One region of the Vibrio cholerae genome, then DNA from elsewhere that is predicted to be linked to it. Evidence: predicted binding sites of a transcription regulator. Region 1 holds the regulator's gene; the other holds the start of a gene.
What was found. The regulator PurR, encoded in region 1, represses purine synthesis genes. The targets are predictions, from matches to a motif close to TNANGNAAACGTTTNCNTNA.
Positions count from the first base shown of each region.

Region 2: F0316_RS00770 (uracil-xanthine permease family protein) is a predicted target of PurR. The motif match lies at 3,258-3,277, and genes of this name have one in related genera.

Region 1 is NZ_CP043554.1:1,182,138-1,187,160, reverse strand. Features, by position in the region: gene torD (molecular chaperone TorD) at 98-760, shown strand; gene purR (HTH-type transcriptional repressor PurR) at 1,167-2,177, shown strand; cyclic di-GMP riboswitch class I at 2,336-2,422, shown strand; gene F0316_RS05680 (TfoX/Sxy family DNA transformation protein) at 2,536-3,123, shown strand; gene F0316_RS05675 (TVP38/TMEM64 family protein) at 3,478-4,167, shown strand; gene F0316_RS05670 (putative signal transducing protein) at 4,201-4,512, shown strand; gene F0316_RS05665 (alpha/beta fold hydrolase) at 4,517-5,023, opposite strand, start outside.
Region 2 is NZ_CP043554.1:147,518-152,540, forward strand. Features, by position in the region: gene ompR (osmolarity response regulator transcription factor OmpR) at 1-213, shown strand, start outside; gene envZ (two-component system sensor histidine kinase EnvZ) at 282-1,598, shown strand; gene F0316_RS00770 (uracil-xanthine permease family protein) at 1,623-3,023, opposite strand; gene recG (ATP-dependent DNA helicase RecG) at 3,370-5,023, opposite strand, start outside.

The DNA.
Region 1 (5,023 bases):
CAACCTATTCTTTTCTTTTCACAAACTGTCACAATCACCGTGATAGCTGTTCATTTTTATGGTTTAGACTAAGCACACATCGATTGGGAGTGCAGAGATGATGCAAGAACTGAAAATCCTCAATGAAAAGCGTGCTGAAATCTATTGGTGGCTGTCGAGCCTGTTTTTTAAAGAACTGAGCGAGCAAGATATTGCTCGCTATCACTCAGCAGAAGTTCGTACTTTTTTAAGCGGGCTCGCTGATGAGCAAAGCTTGAGCCGCGAAGTTAAACACTTGGTCGAGGCGCTCAATCGCTTGCAAGATCGCCAAGATGCACAGCTGGAGCTCGCTGCAGATTTCTGTGATCTCTTTTTGAAATCAGACCGTGATTCCGCCCTGCCCTATGCTTCTGTCTATGCCGATCAAGGTTTACTCAATGGCAAGCCTGCGCAGCAAATGCGTGAGTTACTCAGCGCACATGGGGTTAAGGTTGAACAAAATCTCAATGAGCCCGAGGATCATCTTGCCATCCAGCTCGATTTTTTAGCGCATCTAGCAATCAGTGCTAACCAAATTGAGCACTCAGCACAACTGAGTTTAGCGCTCCAAGCTCAGTCCGACTTCATAAGTCAACACTTACTCACTTGGCTACCTGCCTTTGCTGAACGTTGCACTCAATTTGATGCTTTCGGATTGTACTCAGCCGCCGCTCGTTTAGCGTTAGCCTTTATTCAGCAAGATAAACACTGTCTTGATGAGCTGATCCAAGAGACCCATTAGCCAGACAGGCAAAGCGGAAAGCCAGCCTATTTTATCTATCCCAAACGGCTTCGTGTGGTAGCCAACACCACGGCAGGGTCAAATAGGAAGGGGATAGACGAATTAATTGTGAAATGGCTTATAGTTTGGTGAATGAATTTCGTTGCGACGGAGAGATTTGCAGTCTAAAATCCATCCGCAAACGATAAAAACGAGTAAAAATTTCAACCGCTGTTTCTCGGCGGTTTTTGTTTTTTATTACTTTAGGTTTATTACTTTAGGCATAGTGATTGAAGCGCTTTACGTACGGCATAGTGTTGGACATGTGCTCGCACAGAGTGTGAAGATTCGCTCAGTCTCGCCTTACTTCTGCTGATTAAATCCACCGATGTTATTCGCTGGCAGCAGTCATCGACAGGAACACTCTATGGCTACGATTAAAGATGTGGCACGCCTTGCGGGCGTGTCAACCACTACCGTTTCTCACGTCATCAATAAAACTCGCTTTGTGGCAGAAACCACCCAAGAGAAAGTGATGGAAGCCGTTAAGCAGCTGAACTACGCGCCAAGTGCCGTGGCACGCAGCTTAAAGTGCAATACCACTCGCACGATTGGTATGTTAGTGACGCAATCTACTAACCTGTTTTTCTCGGAAGTTATCGACGGTGTGGAAAGCTACTGTTACCGTCAAGGCTATACGCTGATCCTATGTAACACAGGCGGCATCTATGAAAAGCAACGCGATTATATCCGCATGCTGGCCGAAAAACGGGTTGATGGCATTTTGGTGATGTGTTCAGACCTGACCCAAGAGCTGCAAGATATGTTGGATGCGCACAAAGATATTCCAAAAGTGGTTATGGATTGGGGTCCAGAAACGTCGCACGCCGATAAAATCATCGATAACTCCGAAGAAGGCGGCTACCTCGCGACCAAATACCTCACTGACCGCGGTCACACTGAGATTGCATGTTTGAGTGGTCACTTCGTCAAAGCCGCATGCCAAGAGCGCATTCAAGGTTTCCGTCGCGCGATGGCGGAAGCCAAGTTGACCGTCAATGAAGATTGGATCTTGGAAGGTAACTTTGAGTGTGATACTGCCGTTTTAGCGGCGGATAAAATCATTGCGATGGACAAGCGCCCCACGGCGGTATTCTGTTTCAACGATACGATGGCATTAGGTTTGATGAGCCGTTTGCAACAGAAAGGCATACGTATTCCAGAAGATATGTCTGTCATCGGTTACGATAATATCGAGTTAGCAGAATACTTCTCTCCACCACTGACCACAGTGCACCAACCTAAGCGTCGTGTGGGTAAGAACGCGTTTGAAATTTTGCTAGAACGCATTAAAGACAAAGAACACGAGCGCCGAATTTTCGAAATGCACCCAGAGATCGTAGAGCGCGACACGGTGAAAGACTTGACAAAATCCTAACTTTCTTGACAATTCATAACGCCTATATTTGAAAGCTTGTCACATAAATATGACAAAACATATGTAGTGCGAGTATTATTAGTAGGGCTCATTCTCACATTTGAAATATCAGTATGTGAGAATGACCCAAGAATGATTAATTTTTATCAGGAAAAATGTCACGCACAGGGCAAACCATTCGAAAGAGTGGGACGCAAAGCCTCCGGCCTAAACCAGAAGACGTGGTAGGTAGCGGGGTTACCGATGGCAAAATGCATACACTTTGTTGACTCATCATTGACACTATGAATGCATGCTTTTGCTAATTTTCTCGGACCTGACTTGGTGGCGTATGTAACAATACTCCGAGACTAACAGCATGGATAAACCAGTATTAAAAGATTCAATGCGGCTCTTTGAGCAGCTAGGACGTGTTAAATCTCGTTCAATGTTTGGTGGCTTTGGTATTTTCGTCGACGAAACTATGTTTGCGCTTGTGGTTAACGATACGCTGCACATCCGTGCAGATGACGCCACAATCGAAAAGTATAAACAGCAAGGTTATGAACCTTATGTTTACAAAAAACGTGGCTTCCCCGTTGTAACTAAGTACTACGCTCTACCTGAAGATTGTTGGAGTCATCCAGACTCTATCCTCAATGAAGCGCGTGCAGCACTGGAGGTCGCTAAGGCCGAACGTGAAACTCAAGCACAAGCGAAACCTGATCGTTTGAAAGATCTTCCTAACTTGCGTTTAGCAACAGAAAGAATGCTCAAAAAAGCAGGTATCGACACCGTCGAGTCTCTTCAGACTCTTGGTTCTGTTGAAGCTTATAAAGCGGTTCAACGAACTCACACGGCAGAGGTGAGTTTAGAGTTGCTATGGGCTCTAGAAGGCGCAATCGAAGGTAAACATTGGTCGGTGATCCCACAAAATCGTCGTGATGAGCTATTAAGGCATCTCTGAGTTTCATTTTGAGTTCATCAACGCCTGTAATCATCCTGTGTTTTTACACACCCTATATTTCATAACGCGTCCAAAGTGGCGCGTTATTTTTTTGAAAGAAAAACGGCCTTTGGCCTGTCTTTACTTTTAGGCTCTCTATGTATCTCCAGTAAATTCAGTGACAGACGATATACTTGAGTAATGAGCGATACTCTAATGACTTGGAGTGACAAGTCGGCGGTCACTGTGTGCACCCACATCAAACCAGAGATAGTCTATGGTTGGGTGAAGAATCGTAGCCCACACCGCTGAAGAGCCAAGTAAAACGGGCAATATCACGCCCCACAAACCATAAAGTAATGACTAGGTACTCGAATGTATAAAAAACTCATCATCGCCCTTGTTTTGATTGCCATTGCCGCGCTCTTGGTGACGCAGTTTAGCCAATACCTCACTCTTGATGTTGCGAAAGCCAAACAAGCCGAATTAGCGAATTATATTGATGCCCATTTGCTGCAAGCCGCACTGATCTATTTTGTGGTGTATGTTCTCCTAACCGCATTTTCAATCCCCGGCGCAACGGTCGTGACTTTGTTGGGAGCGGCACTATTTGGCTTTTGGTTGAGCTTACTGCTGGCTTCTTTTGCCAGTACCATTGGTGCCACTCTCGCCTTTCTCAGTAGCCGCTTCTTATTGCGAGATTGGGTGCAAGCTAAATTCGCTGATAAATTGCAAACCATCAATCAAGGTATTGAACGAGATGGCGCGTTTTATTTACTCTCTCTGCGACTGATCCCGATTTTTCCATTTTTCCTGATTAACTTAGTGATGGGGCTAACGCCTATCTCCACTTGGCGTTACTACTGGGTCAGCCAACTTGGTATGCTGCCGGGTACGGCGGTGTATCTCAATGCGGGTACTCAACTGGCGGAAATCTCAAGCCTAGGCGAAATTGTGTCGCTCCCTGTGCTCGCTTCATTCGTTTTGTTAGGCGTATTTCCGATAGTGGTGAAATGGATCATGGGTAAATTTCAGCAGCGTGCCACTCAATCGCCAGTGAAGTAAGTCACTCTTGGTAAAAGTAAGCTAGGAAGGACAATGAAAATCTACACGGCCACTCATCCGCTTGAAGCGCACATGCTGATGCAGCTTTTGCATCAGCAAGGGATAGCGTGTGAGTTGCGTGGAGAAATGCTGTTTGCGCTGCGCGGCGAGATCCCGATGGATTCCAGCAGCGCCCCTTCACTTTGGTTAAAGAAACCGGAGCAACAAACCGCAGCGCAGCAAATCATCCGAGAATTTCTCAATCCCCCACCCGCCGAATGCTGGCAATGCCCAGAGTGTGGGGAGCATCATGAAGGGCAATTTTCCGCCTGCTGGCAGTGTGGTTTTAGCCAAACCGCTCAGTGAGGGATTAACGGATTTGGCGCTGGATAAACTCGATAGAACGCTGATTAAACAGCTCAGGCTGCTCGACATTACATACATGACCGCAGTTTGGGATTTCATACAGCTCACTTTGTGCGTGGAGCGCCACCATCTCTTTCACAGGATGGATGAACATGTAGTCCTTCTCTCCCATCAAATATAAGGTTGGGATCGGCAATTCACGGTCGCGGAAATAACGCATCAGCGGATTCACCTCAGCGGTTAACGTAAACCAACGTTTAAATTCTTTCTGACAGAGCTTTTGCGCTTCACGAATAAACAGATGGCGAGACTCTTTTTGACTACGCTGCGGCATCACTATGTAAGCAAATAAGCGATACAGCCACATGTACGGGATGAGGTGCTTACTTAAGTGTCCTAGCTTAACCAACACTTGCGAACGCGCATTAAGCCGTGTAACCGCGCCACCAAGCACCATAGAATTGACCCGATGCGTGGCAAGCTCAGCAAGGTTACGGACTATGATGGTACC
Region 2 (5,023 bases), 1.0 Mb from region 1:
GCACTCGTGACCAATGCCCGTGAACCGCTTTCGCGCGATAAACTGATGAACATGGCGCGTGGCCGCGAATATTCCGCGATGGAGCGTTCGATTGACGTACAGATTTCTCGTCTACGTCGTATGCTCGAAGTTGACCCTAGCAAACCGCGCTATATTCAAACCGTATGGGGACTCGGTTACGTGTTTGTTCCTGATGGTAAAGCCGCCAACTAACTTCTTTTAGGCACGCCGGGCAAGGGCGTCCTCGCTCCGCGCGTGCCCTTGCTACATTTAGGTGCCTTATGCGAATTCGCAGTTCATTTACCCAATCGATCCTGCTGTTTTTCTCTCTGTTGATCGCCAGTCAAATTTATTCTTACTACGCGGTTTTTAACTATGCGTTGCTGCCGAGTTTGCAGCAGTTCAACAAAATTCTTGCCCATGAAATCAGCTTGATGCTCGATGACACCAGTAATCCCAATGTCAGTTCCGAAATGGATGCGTTGCTCAAAAGGCGTGTGCTTGAGCAATTAGGGGTGACGATTCATAGTAACGAGAGCCCCGAAGCGGTCGAATATCAACACGCGATCAGTTTGGATTTGATGAGCGAAGAGATGAGTAGTGAGCTGGGTTCACCCACAGAAGTGCGCATGGCGTTGGGCGAAGAGAGCTACATCCTGTGGATGAAGATCGATTCTCTGCCCGGCCAGTTGCTGCGTATTCCACTCTCAGAGCTGCAGGAAGAAGATTTCGCGCCGCTGTTTCGTAACAGCATTATTATGGCGCTACTGATTGTAATTGGTGGCTGGCTGTTTATTCGTCTGCAAAACCGTCCACTGATTGCCTTGGAAAAAGCCGCCAAAATGGTAGGTCGTGGAGAAACGCCACCACATCTACCTGAGCAAGGCACGCTAGAAATCCGCTCGGTAACGCGCGCGTTTAATCGAATGTCGAAAGGCATTCAAGCACTGGAAGAAGATCGCGCGCTGTTGATGGCGGGGATCAGTCATGACATCCGCACGCCCCTGACCCGCATCCGCTTGGCAACCGAGATGATGTCACCAGAAGACAGCTACCTAGCTGAGAGCATCATCAGCGATACTGAAGAGTGTAACCAGATCATCAGCCAATTTATGGATTACCTCAAACCCGTCAATCGTGAAGCGTTTGAGGCGGTGGATCTGAATGATATTGCCAGCGATGTGGCAAGCTCTGAAGGGGGATACGAAGTGCAGATTGAAACCGATCTGCAAGCGGAACTCGCGCCCGCTTTTGGTAACCCGATTGCGATTAAGCGTTCACTGAGTAACTTGGTAGTGAATGCGCTGCGCTACGGCAACGGTTGGGTCAAAGTGAGTAGCGGCATGACGGCCGATAAGAAGCTAGTCTGGCTGTCTGTGGAAGACAATGGGCCGGGTATCGATCCAAGCCAAGTGAATAAAGTGTTTGAGCCTTTTACTCGTGGGGATACCGCGCGGGGCAGTGAAGGGACGGGCTTAGGCCTCGCGATTGTGAAGCGGATTGTCAGCCAGCATCATGGCGCGGTGTCGGTCAGCAATCGCAGCCAAGGGGGGCTGCGTGCTCAAATTAGTTTCCCGACTAAGCAGCAAAAGGGCTAACCTAAGTTAGCCCTGACTGAACCGTTAGTTTGATTCTTGCGCCGTATCGGTAACCGAAGCGGCGTTTTCATCTATGCGTACTTCTGGCAGCAGCAAGTTAAGCACGATAGCGGTAATACCACCTGCGGCTACACCTGAAGAGAACAGATTCTTAATAAATTCAGGCATAAACTGCAGAATCTCTGGCTTTTGCGCAATTCCCAAACCCATTGAGAAGGAGAGCGCCATGATCAGAATCGCACGGCGATCCAAATCGACGCGAGAGATAATGCGCACGCCTGCCGCAGCAATCGTACCAAACATCACAATCGTTGCGCCGCCAAGCACAGGTTCAGGAATCAACTGTACAAAGCTTGCAACGCCGGGGAAGAGGCCAAGTAGCACCAACATGCCCGCGATAAAGTAACCCACATAACGGCTGGCAACGCCGGTTAATAGGATCACGCCGTTGTTTTGGCTAAAGGTGGAGTTTGGAAAGCTGTTAAATACCGCGGCAAGGGCAGAGTTGAGGCCATCGGCCAATACGCCGCCTTTGATGCGCTTCATATACACAGGGCCTTTCACGGGCTCACCAGAGACTTCGGAGGTCGCCGTGATATCACCAATCGCTTCTAGTGCAGTGATGAGGAAAATCAGCAGCAGAGGAATAAACAGCGACCAGTCAAACCCTAAGCCATATTGCATCGGGATAGGCAGTGCGATGAGTTGAGTCTGTGCCAAGTTATCGGTATTGACCATGCCCATCAGGTACGCCATTACATAACCTACCAGCATCGCAATCACAATCGAAGCCACTCGCACGTAAGGGTTGTGCGCTCGGTTCAGCAGCACAATGATCGCTAATACAGTTCCCGCCAACGCGAGTTTATCAAGGCTACCAAAGCTTCCATCGGCCATAGCCGCATAGCCACCACCCATCGAAATTAAGCCAACTTGCACCAGTGTCAGGCCAATCAAGGTCACCACAATCCCAGAGACTAATGGAGTGATAATGCGCTGGGCAAATTGCAGCACGCGGGACAGTAAAATTTCAGCGCTTGAGGCGACCAAAATCGTGCCAAAAATCGCCGCCATCATGGTCTCTATATCTGCACCGCCTGCTTTGAGCGCAAGTCCAGCACCAATAATGGGGCCTAAAAAGTTAAAGCTGGTGCCTTGAATGGAAAGCAAACCTGAGCCAATTGGACCAAAGGTGCGGATTTGAATAAAGGATGATAAACCCGAAGCAAACAGTGACATGCTGATGATGGTGTTGGTTTGATCGGCAGGTACACCAAGGGATTGGCAAATGATCAGCGATGGGGTGATCACGGCGACAAACATCGCCAGCAGATGTTGCAAGGCTGCGAAGAGAGTTTGAGGCAAAGGTGGACGATCATTGAGTTGATAGACCAGATCTGCCTTACGTGAAGTCGGTTGTGTCATAGCGATTTTCCTGATGGTCAATAACACCTTGCGCACGCTGAATGGGTGGTTAAGGTGGAGCAGAAGCCGCTTCTGAGATTGCTGTTATCCCCTTCCTACTTGAAGCTGTAGCGGTGTTGGCTCCGTTCGTTCACCCCAATCACATAGTTTGTCTATGCTCATGGGGATGAACTCACTTGCCGCCTACCTGCAACTCCAAGTAGTTTGGGTATAATCAGACTCTGCTCTGGGTAGAGAGGTAAATGTTTGCGCTTACCGGAAAATGGCGGCGATTATAGAGGTTTTACTCAGGAAAGCAAACGTTTGCTCATAAGGTTTTAGACCGACTTGATGAGGATCAAAACCACTAAGCTTTGGCGTAAATATCGCGCTCGCCTAACCAGCGATCGATGATGGCTTGTGCATTCTGCGGGTAACGTTCATGGATATGGCGTGCGATGCGTTGTACTTGCGGAACCAGTTGCTGATCGCGTACCAGATCGGCAATTTTGAAATCGGCCAAGCCGGTTTGTTTGGTACCCAGTAGCTCTCCGGGGCCGCGAATTTCCAAGTCGCGCTGCGCGATGACAAATCCATCGTTGCTTTCACGCAAAACGCCCAAACGCTTTTGCGCGGTTTTGGAGAGTGGTGCATGAAACAGCAGCACACAATGGCTGGCTACGGTACCACGCCCAACACGGCCGCGTAGCTGGTGAAGTTGAGCTAGCCCCAAACGTTCGGGGTTTTCAATGATCATCAAGCTGGCATTAGGCACATCCACGCCCACTTCAATCACTGTGGTGGCGACGAGCAGATGCAGCTCATTGTTTTTAAACGCTTGCATTACCGCTTGCTTCTCAGCCGGTTTCATCCGGCCATGCACTAAGCCGATTTTGACTTCGGGCAGTTTACGTTGCAGTTCCTCGGCCGTTTCTGCGGCCGCTTGCGCTTCCAGCACTTCGGATTCATCAATCAAAGTACACACCCAATACGCTTGCTTGCCTTCGTTGAGGCAGGCGTGGCGAATGCGCTCGACAATCTCATCGCGTTTGGTATCCGGAATCGCTACGGTTTGAATCGGAGTACGCCCGGGGGGTAACTCATCAATCACTGAGGTTTCCAAATCGGCATAAGCCGTCATCGCCAAAGTACGCGGGATCGGAGTAGCAGTCATGATGAGCTGATGCGGATACGCGCCTTGTTTTGCGCCTTTCTCGCGTAGCTCTAAGCGCTGATGCACCCCGAAGCGATGCTGCTCATCAATAATCACCAAGGCAAGATGGTCAAACGACACTTGCTCTTGAAACAGTGCATGGGTGCCGACCACCATTTTCACTTCGCCACTGGCGATGCGTGCCAGCTCCGTTTCCCGCGCTTTGCCTTTAAGCTTACCCGCGAGCCATCCTACTTGAATGCCCATCGGTTCCAGCCACTGCGCAAAATTGAGCGAGTGCTGCTCGGCCAACAGCTCGGTAGGAGCCATCAAGGCCACTTGATAACCATGCTCAATAGCCCGCACTGCCGCAAGTGCTGCGACTAAGGTTTTGCCTGAGCCCACATCGCCTTGCACTAAGCGCATCATTGGATGTGGTTTTTCTAAATCCGCTTCAATTTCGGCGACCACACGCTGCTGCGCCTTAGTCGGTGAAAAGGGAAGCTGTGCCAAGAGTTGTTGTTTGAGTTGGTGGACGGGGGTCAGTGGCAAGGCCACATCTTGCTGGCCTTGGCTGCGAATCGCGAGCATAGAGAGATTCTGTGCCAGCAGTTCTTCCATGATCAGCCGAATTTGCGCCGGATGTCGCCCTTGTTCAAACAGGCGCAAATCGATATCCGCCGATGGGCGATGAATGATTTTCAGCGCTTGGGCTAAGGTCATCTGCTGATCGTAAAGTCCGGATGGCAGTAACTCCTGCACCGCAGATTTCTCAAGCAGCACCAACGCTTGGTCAGTCAAATTACGTAGGGTGAGTTGGCGCAGTCCTTCAGTGGTTGGGTAAACCGGAGTCAGGTTTGGCTCAACA